4 regions of the Lentibacillus sp. Marseille-P4043 genome follow, and region 1 is predicted to be linked to each of the others. Evidence: riboswitches for the same ligand, from Rfam matches in the RefSeq annotation. Region 1 holds a riboswitch; each other region holds the start of a gene.
What was found. Region 1 has a riboswitch for thiamine pyrophosphate ahead of C8270_RS18455 (ABC transporter substrate-binding protein). Riboswitches for the same ligand answer to the same signal wherever they lie in the genome.
Positions count from the first base shown of each region.

Region 1 (3,161 bases):
CCTAGCAATTCCAGCATCTGTATTCACCTCCTTTTATTCGATGAATTTAGTGATAACACTTATACGAATCAAAGCCGTATTTGGTTTCAAGTTTTTGTTTAGTTGTCCACTATAATTATAAAATATTTTTGGCTTAATTAACACACTTTCCATATATCGTCATTTATTTCGTCTACAATAAGAAAAGGTCTTCATGTTGTGGGGCACAGCTTGCTGGAGCTGGAAAGTTGTTTTTAACATCGACCCGAATCCGAGAACATCAACCCGAACGAGGAAACATCGACCCGAATCCGAGAACATCGACCCGAACGAGGGAACATCAACCCGAATCCGAGAACATCAACCCGAATTCGAGAACATCAACCCGAATCCGAAAACATCGACCCGAACGAGGGAACATCAACCCGAACGAGGGAACATCAACCCGAATCCGAGAAACATCAACCCGAACGAGGAAACATCGACCCGAACGAGGGAACATCAACCCGAATCCGAGAACATCGACCCGAACGAGGAAACATCGACCCGAACGAGGGAACATCAACCCGAATCCGAGAAACATCAACCCGAATCGAGAATATCAACCCGAACGAGGTAGCATCGACCCGATCAAGATTCTGGTGGGAGAGCAACTTCTTACTTGCATCGCATTATATATCAACTACCAAATCACATAGCAACAAACATTACGAAAAACCGACTAGATTTCGCGCTAAATGTACGGTTGTCTTGAGGAAATCACCAATACGAATGAGGCTGCATGCACATAGAATAAAGTATAAATCGAAACAAGGCTTGTGGAAGATTTATTACAACCCATGAAACCTCCTGGGGAAAGCCAGCTGACCACTGGCTTTCTTTCTTTTAGGGTTGAGTGATATAGTGTAGATAATTAGTAGAAGAAGGAGCCAGTAGATATGAAAATAGCTTTATCATTCAGTGGTGGGAAAGATAGCAGTCTAGCATTATATCGATTGCAACAACAAGGTCATGATGTTTCCTGTCTGATTACAACGATATGGCAGGAAAAACATGAAACAGTCGCGCATGGGGAGAAGCTTGATCGAATTGAAAAGCAGGCTGAACGGATCGGGATTCCCGTTCATTTTATCAAAACAGACTTTACGGAATATACACAGGATTTTGTTCATACGCTACAAGATTTAAAAATGACCTATGAGATTGATAGCGTGGCATTTGGTGACATATACTTAGAAGGGCATCGTGAGTGGGGAGAGCAGGTTGCAGAAAAAGCTGGCGTAGCGCCGATTTACCCGTTGTGGACGGATCAACATAAGGTATTGGATTTATTAAGAGAATTTGTCGCTTCAAAGTTTCAGGCACGGGTTATCAAGGTAGATAATACAAAACTTCCGGAAAGCTGGATAGGCCGACTTGTAGATGAGTCGTTTATTACGGATATTAGCAAGAAGGATGTTTGTCCGCTGGGGGAATCGGGAGAATATCATACAACAGTGTTTGGCGGGCCAATATTTAACGATCCGGTTTGAAAATTATAATTCTTCTTGAAAACGGTATCGTAATGTAGTACCTTATACATGTAAGATCAAAACTAAATAGATTTTGTGGGGGGACCAGTTGAGCTGGTTGAGATTGTATCCGTTAGATACTGACCCTTGGAACCTGATCTGGCTGAAACCAGCGTAGGGAACATCATGTTAAAAGAAAAGGCGAATTTATCTAAAAGAAAAGGTAAATCTTTCTTTTTTTGCATGCACCCCAGGTTTAAAAATGGTGGTGTTTTTTTATTGTCATTTTTACTCTTTTATGCCGGTCATTTTCCTAAACAAAAATTACATACACGATGGAGGTTAGGAAATGAAGAAGCTTTTAATGTTACTTATGCTCACTACCGTTCTTGTGGCATGTAACGGCAACAACGAGTCCAAAAGTGCGGATCAAGATGAGGACACTAAGCAGAAAATAAAGTTCGTCTTGGACTGGACACCAAACACGAATCATACTGGCATTTATGTTGCACAGAAAAAGGGATACTTTAATGACGAGGGACTGGATGTGGAAATTATGATGCCGGGAGAAGTTGGAGCTGATCAGCTTGTCGCGTCAGGTAAGGCCGATTTTGGTGTGGGTGCGCAGGAAAGTATTACGGAAGCACGTGTACAAGGTGTTCCGATCGTTTCCATTGCAGCAGTGATTCAGCATAATACATCTGGTTTTGCCTCACCTAAAGAAAAAGATATCACATCACCGAAAGATTTTGCCGGGAAGACGTATGGTGGTTGGGGTGCGCCAGTTGAGAAGGCTGTTCTTACATCCCTTATGAACCAAGAGAATGCTTCTGCCGATGATGTGGATATTGTCAATATGGGAAACACTGACTTCTTTACGGCAGTGAAACGCGATATTGACTTTGCTTGGATTTATTATGGCTGGACTGGTGTAGAAGCTGAACTGCGCGGTGAGGAGTTAAACATGTTGTACCTAACTGACTACTCGAAAAAACTTGATTATTATACACCTGTTCTTACGACGAATGAACAAACAATTGAGGAAAATCCGGAAACGGTTAAGAAGTTTTTAGCGGCTGTTTCGAAAGGATATAGATTTGCTATCGATAACCCTGACGAAGCGGCTGCTATATTGATAGACGCAGTTCCCGATCTTGATGTGGAACTGGTACAGGCGAGTCAAGAGTGGCTCTCACCAAAATACCAGGATGATGCCGATCGTTGGGGCGAACAGAAACTAGAAGTCTGGGAGAATTATGCAAATTGGATGTACGATAACAATCTATTAGACACACGACTAGATAGCGAAAAAGCTTTTACGAATGAATTTCTACCAAAATAGGAGGTTATTTAAATGGCAAATGCGTTAGTGAGTGTACAAATTATACCAAAGACAAAAAATGGGGAGGATACGATTCCATATGTAGATGCTGCAATAGAAGTTATTGCTCAATCAGGCGTGAAATATGAGGTGAACCCGCTCGAGACAACAATGGAAGGCGATTTGCCGGTGCTTCTATCAATTATCGAAAAAATGAATACAAGGATGACTGAACGCGGGTGTGAAAGTATTATTTCGCAGGTAAAAGTGTTTCATAAACCAGATGGGGCTTCAATGTATGAACTGACGGAGAAATATCGCTAATGAAAGGGATCATTGAAAAAGGATGG
Region 1 covers NZ_LT984884.1:3,709,055-3,712,215, reverse strand. Annotated here, with positions in the region: gene C8270_RS20150 (hypothetical protein) at 1-17, opposite strand, end outside; gene C8270_RS20145 (hypothetical protein) at 228-677, shown strand; gene C8270_RS18460 (diphthine--ammonia ligase) at 918-1,511, shown strand; TPP riboswitch at 1,579-1,688, shown strand; gene C8270_RS18455 (ABC transporter substrate-binding protein) at 1,840-2,832, shown strand; gene C8270_RS18450 (thiamine-binding protein) at 2,845-3,135, shown strand; gene C8270_RS18445 (ABC transporter permease) at 3,135-3,161, shown strand, end outside.

Region 2 (3,161 bases), 3.3 Mb from region 1:
ATTCTTTCCCATTGTAGGGGCTTCCAGTTCCATTCTAGTTCTGATTAAAAAACCAAGATTTGAAATCTACTGCTTTAGCTTCTTGTTCTTCAACGCCCTTCATATAGTTAATTCTTCTTTGTGCTGATGCTTGTGTTACTTGCTCATCTGCATGATACGAAGAACGTACAAGTGGACCTGATTCACAGTGGCGGAATCCTTTTTCCAGAGCAATTTCCTTTAGCTCGGCAAATTCATCCGGATGATAATAGCGTTCTACATTCAAGTGCTTTTTCGTAGGCTGTAAATATTGTCCGATTGTCATAATGTCCACATCATGCGCTAATAAATCATCCATTGCTTGAATAATTTCTTCTTTTTCTTCGCCTAATCCAACCATAATACTGGATTTTGTTGGTGTTTTTGGGGCAATTTCTTTTACCCGCTGGAGCAATTGTAGCGAACGATCGTACATTGCTCTTGCGCGAACACGTTTGGTTAACCGGCGCACTGTTTCGATGTTATGGTTAAAAATATCTGGCTCACTGTCCATTAAAGTATGCAGGCTTTCATAATCACCTTTCATGTCAGATGGTAAGATTTCAATCGTGCAACCAGGGTTTGCCCGACGGATTGCCCGAACGGTTTCCGCAAATACGGCCGCACCACCGTCATTTAGATCATCCCGTGCTACGGCTGTAACAACGACGTGTTTCAAGCCCATGATAGCTACAGATTCAGCAACACGAGCGGGCTCTCCCCAATCCAATTCGTTTGGTAGTCCAGTTTTTACTGCACAAAAACGGCAACCACGAGTACAGGTATCCCCTAAAATCATAAATGTTGCCGTTTTTCGTTCACTCCAGCATTCGTGGATATTTGGACAGCGGGCTTCCTCACAAACCGTATTTAATTTCTTATCCCGCATTAATTTCTTAAGCCCTCTGTATGATTGATTCGTGTTGATTTTGGTTTTTAGCCAGTCTGGTTTTCGTATGTATTCTTCTTGTTTAGCCATTTAGTACACGCTCCTTAGATTATGTTTGAAGTTCCAATCGTTATTGCTATATTTTGCTTCAGCAAGCTGGTACACTTCATTCCATTGTTCAGTGGTTAGTTCAAATGGGAATAGCCCAATGTCTACCCCTGTTTCGAACCCTGTTTTAAACGCGTTTTTCATGGTGTCCATAGATACATGTTGTTTTGTTTCTTGATTGATTGTTGTTGCTTTTTGACCAAATGCCTTTCGTTTCCTTTCCCGGATTTCCTCACTTGGAAAGCAGAACAAATCAAAAAGCATTGTTTTATCAATGGACCGTGGTATTGATCCATGTTGCAGCAGTATCCCTTTTTGACGTGTCTGGGCGTTTCCCGATATTTTCTTCCCGCCTGCCATTAGCTCATACAAGGCGGGTTTTTCAAAGCACACGGCGGAGCGGCTCTTGTCTGTTTTGTTTGTTTCCGCATAATTTGCCGTGATACCTAACTTGGTATACCCTGCAAAAATGCCTTTTGAAAGTATGTAATAAGCTTCTCCGACCGATGCAGGGATATAAGGTTTATCTTCTGCAATGATAATGCTGTAGGTCAGTTCATCATCGTGTAAAACAGCGCTTCCACCTGTTAGACGGCGAACAAGGGGTATTTGATAGCGGTCTAATGCCTCCAGTTCAATTGCCTTATCAACATCCTGAAAATAACCTAAGGAAAGGCTTGGCGTAGACCACTGATAGAAACGTAAAATTGGTGGTATTTTCCCCTCACTATGCCATTGCAATAGCATCTCATCGAGTGCCATATTAACTGCTGCATCACATATCCCAGTGTCGATAAATCCCCATTCATCACGCACATGAATCGCCTCCTTATGTTGATGTTGGTACTGTTAGTAACCTGAAAAATAACGGGCTGCACCCAGTGGAGTGCAGCCCGTTTGTATGTATGATACATGCGACTACACTTCCCCACGCTGGTATTACCTAGATCGGGTGCGAAGGGTCAGAACGAAGATGTTCTTCTCAGCTCATGAAAGCTCCCCTAGTGATTTTTTTATTTTATTTAACAATTTCTATAGTAAAGGGATAGATGTAAATTGTAAAGCGAATTGGAAATTTTATCTGTTTCGGGAATTTTCCTGCTCAAATAGGTTGTTTTTGTAATTAACCATCTGTAATATATAATAAAATTCGTAATAAATGGGATTAATAGATTCATTTGTTAGAGCGGGGAGGAATAGGATTGAATAAAATAGTAGATATGCAGCAAGTTTCGTGGAAAAGGCAAGGAAAAACGATCTTATCAGATATCGATTGGAAGGTTGTAAATGGAGAACATTGGGCAATTCTTGGACTAAATGGGTCAGGCAAAACAACTTTATTGAACATGATAAACGGCTATATTTGGCCAACGAAGGGCAGGGTCAACATACTAGAGAAGCCATTTGGCCAAACGGATATCCGGGAGTTGCGAAAATCAATTGGCTGGGTCAGCTCATCCCTTCAAGAAAGAATGAAGGGGACAGAGCGCGTCGAGAATATTGTCGTCAGTGGAAAATTTGCGTCGATCGGGTTGTATGAAAATCCAACAGAAGCTGATTTTGCAAAGGCCTATCAACTTTTGGAACTACTTCACTGCAGTCATTTATGGGGAAGAGCCTATCAAACTTGTTCTCAGGGGGAGAAGCAAAAGATCCTTATCACACGAGGTTTGATGGGATCACCGGATTTACTTATATTAGATGAACCAACAAACGGCCTTGATTTTATTTCCCGTGAGGAATTAATGAATACTATTAACCAATTAGCTATACAGAAAAATGCACCAACGATCCTGTTTGTAACCCATCACATAGAAGAAATCATGCCTATTTTTACACATACACTCTTGCTAAAGCTGGGAACGGTTTATGGTAGGGGAAAACGAGAGGAGATGTTAACGAAAGAATATTTATCGTGCTTTTTTGATTTACCTGTTCAAATTGACTGGAGTAATGATCGAGCATGGATGACGCTTTAGTTACGGAAAAAGGCCTCTAATCATAAATAGAAGGCCTTGTATTATTTTCTGTCCTCGTATTCAAGCTTTGTCTTATCCTTAAAAGTAATCTCCACTTCAAATTTTGTATAATCATCTGGTAAGTCAAATGCTTTTAAAACTTGTTCTACAATTTCTGCCTTTTTTGT
Region 2 covers NZ_LT984884.1:448,333-451,493, reverse strand. Annotated here, with positions in the region: gene lipA (lipoyl synthase) at 35-997, opposite strand; gene C8270_RS02430 (lipoate--protein ligase family protein) at 998-1,831, opposite strand; TPP riboswitch at 1,924-2,028, opposite strand; gene C8270_RS02425 (ABC transporter ATP-binding protein) at 2,218-2,994, shown strand; gene C8270_RS02420 (YusW family protein) at 3,036-3,161, opposite strand, start outside.
Region 2: linked by a shared signal. The riboswitch ahead of C8270_RS02430 (lipoate--protein ligase family protein) and the one ahead of C8270_RS18455 (ABC transporter substrate-binding protein) in region 1 are both predicted to bind thiamine pyrophosphate.

Region 3 (3,161 bases), 3.2 Mb from region 1:
TCCATGTATATTTTTTGTTTCAATTCGTTCAGAAGAGAAGCGGTACATTTCTTTTCCGTCATATAAATAGTCAGTTGCTTCCCCAGCTAAATGACCTCCCTTAACGAGGGCAGCTTCAGCACCGTAATTAATCACGATTTGTTCAGCAGCCTGTTGTAAATCGTCGATCGTTTTAATAGTCTCTCCGATAATATATTCTGCCTCTGGAACATTTGGTGTTACTAACGTTGTCCTGGGTAGAAGCTCATCACGCAAATAGTCTCGGGCATCTGCTGTGATTAATGAATCACCACTGGATGCAACCATTACAGGGTCCATGACAAAAGGAACGGATAAATGTGAAATCTTCCTGGCTATTGCATCCATTATGTCGATATTCGCAATCATTCCCGTTTTAAATGCTTGAAATGGGATATCCGAAATAACGGAATCGAGTTGTTGCACAATCATTTTAATAGGGAGATGGTGAACGTCCTGGACGCCAGTTGTGTTTTGCGCAACAACTGATGTAATCACAGACATACCGTAGCATGTGAATTCCTGGAATGTTTTTAAATCAGCCTGAATGCCTGCCCCACCACTTGGATCAGTGCCAGCAATTGTGAGTGCACAAGGTGTTTGGGTCATTGGTGTGTCACCAGTCTTTCTCCTGGCCACGCTTCACACGTGTATGCCATATCCCAAAAGGCTAATTCCAATTGGCAGCTTTTGCGGAATGCTTCTTTCATTCGCCCGATATCTTTACTTGAGGACTGATCTGCCAATTCATCTAAACGGGTTCGCATTTCTGTCGTGGTTTTTTCCATGCTTTCCTCAGCATAAAAGTTAATCCATGGATAAAACGCATGATTTTTAGATGGTTTATATGTTTTCATTAATTCCTTACCAATTTCGAGATATGTCCATGGACAAGGGAGTAATGCACAGATTATTTCAGGTAAACTACCCATTTGTGCATGATACATCATATGTTTCATGTAATGATCTGCAGTAGGTGGTAATGGATACCCTTGAAGCTCGTCATACTCAACCCCGATTGCCTCACAAAAGTTGTGGTGAGGATGGATTTCGCTGTGCAGTACAAACCGGATTTGTTCGTTAAAAAAGGACATATCTTTACGATTGTTTGCCTTTGATATCGCGATTCCATAAACGTTGATAAATGCGTTTAAGTACTCAAAGTCTGCTTTAATATAATGTGCTAATGCTTTTTTAGGCACATTTTCTTTGCCGATCCCCTGTACAAATGGATGGTTAAAAATTGCTTGAAAAATATCGTTATTTTCTTCTCTAAGATTTTGTGAAAATGTCATTGTCATGCCTCCTCGAATTTTTAGGAAGCTACTAAGGGAATAGAAAAGTAGATAAATAGAGAGGTACATATTTTTTCCTCTCGACCACTTCCCTCCGCTGGTATTAACCAGATCAGGTTCCAAGGGACTAAGGAATATTCCTATTCTCAGCTATTCTAGCGCCCCTAGTAGTTCTTCATAATACTAAATATTTTGTAATACTTGTCGTTGTTTCAAGCGAACAGCTATTACCCAGCCGATCAATGCGCCTGTTCCACTGCTTACTAGAAATGATGGGAAAAAGAATAATGCACCAACTGAACTTCCCATTAAAAAGTTGGCCAATGGTACGGCAAACAAGGAACCAACAATTCCAGTCCCAATGAATTCTCCAAGTGCAGCCCATACCTTTTTGCCAAATTTTTTATAAAGATACCCTGCCAGAAAAGCACCAATCATCCCGCCAGGAAATGCTAATAGTGTACCAAGTCCAAGCAAATTTCGGAGCACCCCAATCATAAAGGCGATCATAACAGCTGGAGCTGGACCAAGCATGATTGCCGCCATGACGTTGACCGCGTGTTGTACAGGGTAAGCTTTGGCAACGCCTGCTGGAAACCATAGAATTTGTGCTCCAATCGTTCCAATGGCTACAAAAACTGCCATTGTTGTTAGTAAACGCGTTCGATTCATTTATTTCCCCCTTTCTAATAAAAATAAAAAAGCTAGATCCTGATAAAAGGACCTAGCTTAGTATGGGATTCGTTTATGGACATAATGCCACTCACTACTTCCCTCCGCTGGTATTAACCAGATCAGGTCCATAAGAGTCGGAAAGCAGTTCGGCCTTCCTCTCAGCCCACAATTTTGGGCCCCCCTAGTAGTTGAACTATTATAAAATTTGCTTGTTGATTCTTATCTTAACAAAGGTACTTCCATTTGTCACCAGTCTATGACAATATTTAAATTTTTCTCTCTACGCATTTAAAAGAAAAAAGGCTGCTCCAAAACCAACAATGACAGTTTGGAGCAACCCTTTTCTTAAATTACGTTTAGTTAATCCCTCGCATGAACACGTGAATTTTCTTAGATGCAGCAAATAGAATAAAACCTAGTAAGATTGAAATTCCACCGATGATACCGAAATATAGAATTTCTGTATCCGGAGAATATAGTTTTACAATTTGGGCATTGATAGCCTGTGCTGACGCATTGGATAGGAACCATAGACTCATCGTTTGCGCTGAAAATGCAGCTGGTGCAAGTTTTGTAGTCGCTGATAAGCCAACCGGTGATAAACATAATTCTCCAATAACAACTAGGAAGAAGCTTAATACTAACCATAACGGATTGACAAGCGTATCTGTTCCATTAATGATGGCAGGTACAATCATCACGAGAAAAGATAGTCCGGCAAAAAATAGACCAAATGAAAACTTCTTCGGTGTTGATGGTTGGCTTTTTCCTAATCTAATCCAAAGCCAAGCAAATACAGGCGCTAAAAGAACGATAAATAGAGGATTCAATGACTGGAACCAGGAAGATTGAATCTCAAAACCTGCTAAACTCAGATCGGTTCGCTGATCAGCAAAACGTGCTAAAATAATCGAACCTTGCTCTTGAATCGCCCAAAACATAATAGCAGCAATAAACATTGGTATATATGCCAGTAAACGAGATCGTTCCACTTCAGTCGTTTTCTTACTGCGGTACATAACGATGAAATAGCAAGTAGGTATAATAATCCCTAGTATACTTACAATCATTGTAAATCCGTTAATCGTTAAGATGCCGGTTGGGATAGTGATTGCTCCCAATAGAATAACAATGATTGCCCCAATGCCAAATCGCTTAAATACAGTTTTTTTC
Region 3 covers NZ_LT984884.1:503,141-506,301, reverse strand. Annotated here, with positions in the region: gene thiD (bifunctional hydroxymethylpyrimidine kinase/phosphomethylpyrimidine kinase) at 1-627, opposite strand, end outside; gene tenA (thiaminase II) at 624-1,313, opposite strand; TPP riboswitch at 1,386-1,489, opposite strand; gene thiW (energy coupling factor transporter S component ThiW) at 1,497-1,985, opposite strand; TPP riboswitch at 2,068-2,181, opposite strand; gene C8270_RS02685 (peptide MFS transporter) at 2,345-3,161, opposite strand, start outside.
Region 3: linked by a shared signal. The riboswitch ahead of thiW (energy coupling factor transporter S component ThiW) and the one ahead of C8270_RS18455 (ABC transporter substrate-binding protein) in region 1 are both predicted to bind thiamine pyrophosphate.

Region 4 (3,161 bases), 460 kb from region 1:
CCTAAAATACTACCGGAAAAGTCAGAACTTCCTAAAAAGAAGAAACCTGCAATTGGGATAACTGGCCCCATTGCTTTAAAGGCGAAAACAAATCCATCCGTGATATGGTTGCTAATATAATCAAGTGCATGTTGTTTGCCAAATGCTACGGTTGATAAAAGCAGGAGAATTACAGCAACTCCTCCGACAAATGCTGCCCCATCTCCACCCTCAAAACCCGTCATTCTTCCTGACATCAATTTTGCGGACATCATATATACGACTACAGCCAGCAAAGCAATTGGAACAATGATCGAAAATAGTTTACTCCAAATTGTGAGATGAGCGGATTTTGCTTCGTTTTTTGATTCTGATACAGTTTCCAATGCTTCTAAATCTTGTTGTATTAATTCACTATCTTTAGAACGAATTGATTTTCGATACAACAAATAAGCGGCAGCAATTGCGATTCCACCAGTAATAAGTGAAAGCAATAATGCCTGGTCAGCAACAACCCCAACTTCAATCCCCGCAGACTTGGCTGATAAGCTGGGAGCGACCTGCACAATGTAGTCAGAAGAAAGTGCCATCCCTTGCCCAGCAATTGCTACCGCTACCGCCGCTGTAATAGCTGGTAATCCTGCACGCACTGCCGCAGGAACAAGAAGCGCACAAATTAATGGAACAGCTGGTGTTGGCCAGAAAAATAAGGAAATAACATACGTTACAGCGATAAGGACAAAAAATGAAACATGTCCATTAACCATCATCTTCTGAATCGGTTGTATCATCCTCCGATCTGCTCCAAGATCACGTAACGAATGCAATAGCGCCAACATAAATGTGATGATTAGAAAAATACTAAAGAGCTCTTTTGCAGCAACCAAGTTCGCATTAAAAATGGAAGTGAAACCGTCAATAAGACTACCATTGTACACCCAAGCAATGACAAACGTTCCAAGTAATGTAGGAAGTACAACGCCACGTTTAAAAATCATTGTCAAAATAATAATCAGTGTAAATAATCCATATAACCAATGCGATATCGTAAGTTCCACATGAACCTTCCTTTCTCCTTACGTGTGCTATAGCCTATGCAAATCGGTAATAGGGAGTGAGAAAAAAGGAAGGTTCATAAAAAACAATTTGCTTTTGACACTGGTATAAAATAGTGAATTAAATTAAAAACGAACAAACGAGCTTACGCCTGTTTGTCCGTTTCAGAATCCACCTTTTCAGCACAGCGATTACATAATAAATTACCATCTATTTGTTCACCATCAAAAAAGCCATTTTCACAATAAACAGCTTTTCCGCATGATTGACATTCACCAATTAATTCCCGCAAGATTATCACCCCTATTTTCAGTATACTCAAAAAATATGCACTTCGCAAAAATAGAGGTATGCATAAATTATTCATTTTTTCCGAAAACAAAAGCCGTACCAACTAAAGACAGTGGTACGACCTAACATATCGTGAGCGGAAAGCTAATGTTTATGCAGTTGCACTTAATAGTGTTCTTGGCTGTTTATGAAACAAGAAAAACACAGCGATTGTACAGATAATGAACGACGGAACAATGTATGAGATATTATATAGCAATGAATAAATCCAGACATTCATGCCGTCAACTGCTGATTCAAAAAATACGACTCCCGCAGCAAAATGGGCAATAAAACGCAACATGGAACCAAGAAGGACACCAGTTAAAATATATGTTATAGATGTCGCTGTATTACCTTCCTTAACTGCACGCTGAATTGGCTTCGCAAAAATACCAGCAAAACCGATTACGGTAAAAGCAACCGCATAATCAAGCAGACCTTGCCAAAAGTACAATATATACCCTGTTCCTAATGCTACCTGTAAAACACCCCATAGAAATCCAGATAATAATCCACCTTTTAGCCCCCAACGAAAGGCGACAATGAATACCGGTATCATCGCCAATGAAATCGATCCGCCTTGAGCCCAGATTTTAAAAGATAAAAATGGAGCAAGATCTAACGCTAATGCTAACGCTGTAAAAATCGCAACCTCAATTAAAAACAATGTACGTTTTTCCTTCAATCAAATGACCTCCCCTTCTAGTAGACTTAGGAATCTACCAGCGAAAATTTTGAACACAAAAAAAGCAATGTCAAAGGGGAAGCTTCCTGATGGGGAATCCGCTCACATTGCTTTTATACCATCAAAAAAGCTACCATCCCTACGCTAGTATTAACTAACAGGTTCAAAGGGTAAGAACAGCACAGTGTTCACTCTCAGCCAAATGGGCTCCCCCTGTAGACTTTTATTTTTATGCTTTTTTCGTTACCTGTATTATAACGTATTCACCAACTAGTAGCAACGCTGAAATCTAAAGTGCCAGAAACTCCTCAACATCCTTCACACATAAATTGATGGCGTTTTCCCAGAAATCTGGTTTTGTTAAATCAACTCCCAAATGTTTTTCCGCTAAGTCTTCAACGGTCATTTTTCCGGTGTCGCGAAGCAGTGCAATATAATCCTCTTCAAAACTACTACCTTTTTCAAGTGCATGTGCATAGATTCCGAGACTAAACAAATAGCCGAACGTATATGGAAAATTATAAAATGGTGTTCCCGTGATGTGAAAATGCAGTTTAGACGCCCAGAAATTCGGATCGTACGTATCTAACGCATCGCAATACGCCTCTTTTTGTGCCTCCACCATTAATTCATTCAGTCTTGGTACTGGAACCATTCCTTGTTTTCTTTCTTCATAAAATCGCTGTTCAAAAAGGAATCGGGCATGAATATTCATGAAAAAGGCAACACTTCGTTGAATTTTATCTTCCAGCACGGATTGCTTTTCTACTTTGCTTTTCGCGTTCTTCACCGATGCATCAGCAATAATCATTTCCGCAAACGTTGATGCCGTTTCTGCTACATTCATTGCATACCCCTGATTCAACCCATTCACATCATTCATGACATGTTGATGGTAAGCATGGCCTAATTCATGGGCAAGGGTAGCAATATTAGATGATGTCCCGGAATAAGTCATAAAAATACGTGTCTGTTCACTATCCGGAAAACTTGTGCAGAATCCTCCTGGACGTTTTCCGGCACGATCTTCCGCTTCGATCCAACGATTATCAAAAGCCATACGGGCAAAATCAGCCATTTTTGGACTAAAGTTTTGGAAATTCTCGAC
Region 4 covers NZ_LT984884.1:3,251,904-3,255,064, forward strand. Annotated here, with positions in the region: gene C8270_RS16160 (hypothetical protein) at 1-1,037, opposite strand, end outside; gene C8270_RS20305 (hypothetical protein) at 1,181-1,327, opposite strand; gene thiT (energy-coupled thiamine transporter ThiT) at 1,478-2,053, opposite strand; TPP riboswitch at 2,172-2,277, opposite strand; gene C8270_RS16170 (M3 family oligoendopeptidase) at 2,343-3,161, opposite strand, start outside.
Region 4: linked by a shared signal. The riboswitch ahead of thiT (energy-coupled thiamine transporter ThiT) and the one ahead of C8270_RS18455 (ABC transporter substrate-binding protein) in region 1 are both predicted to bind thiamine pyrophosphate.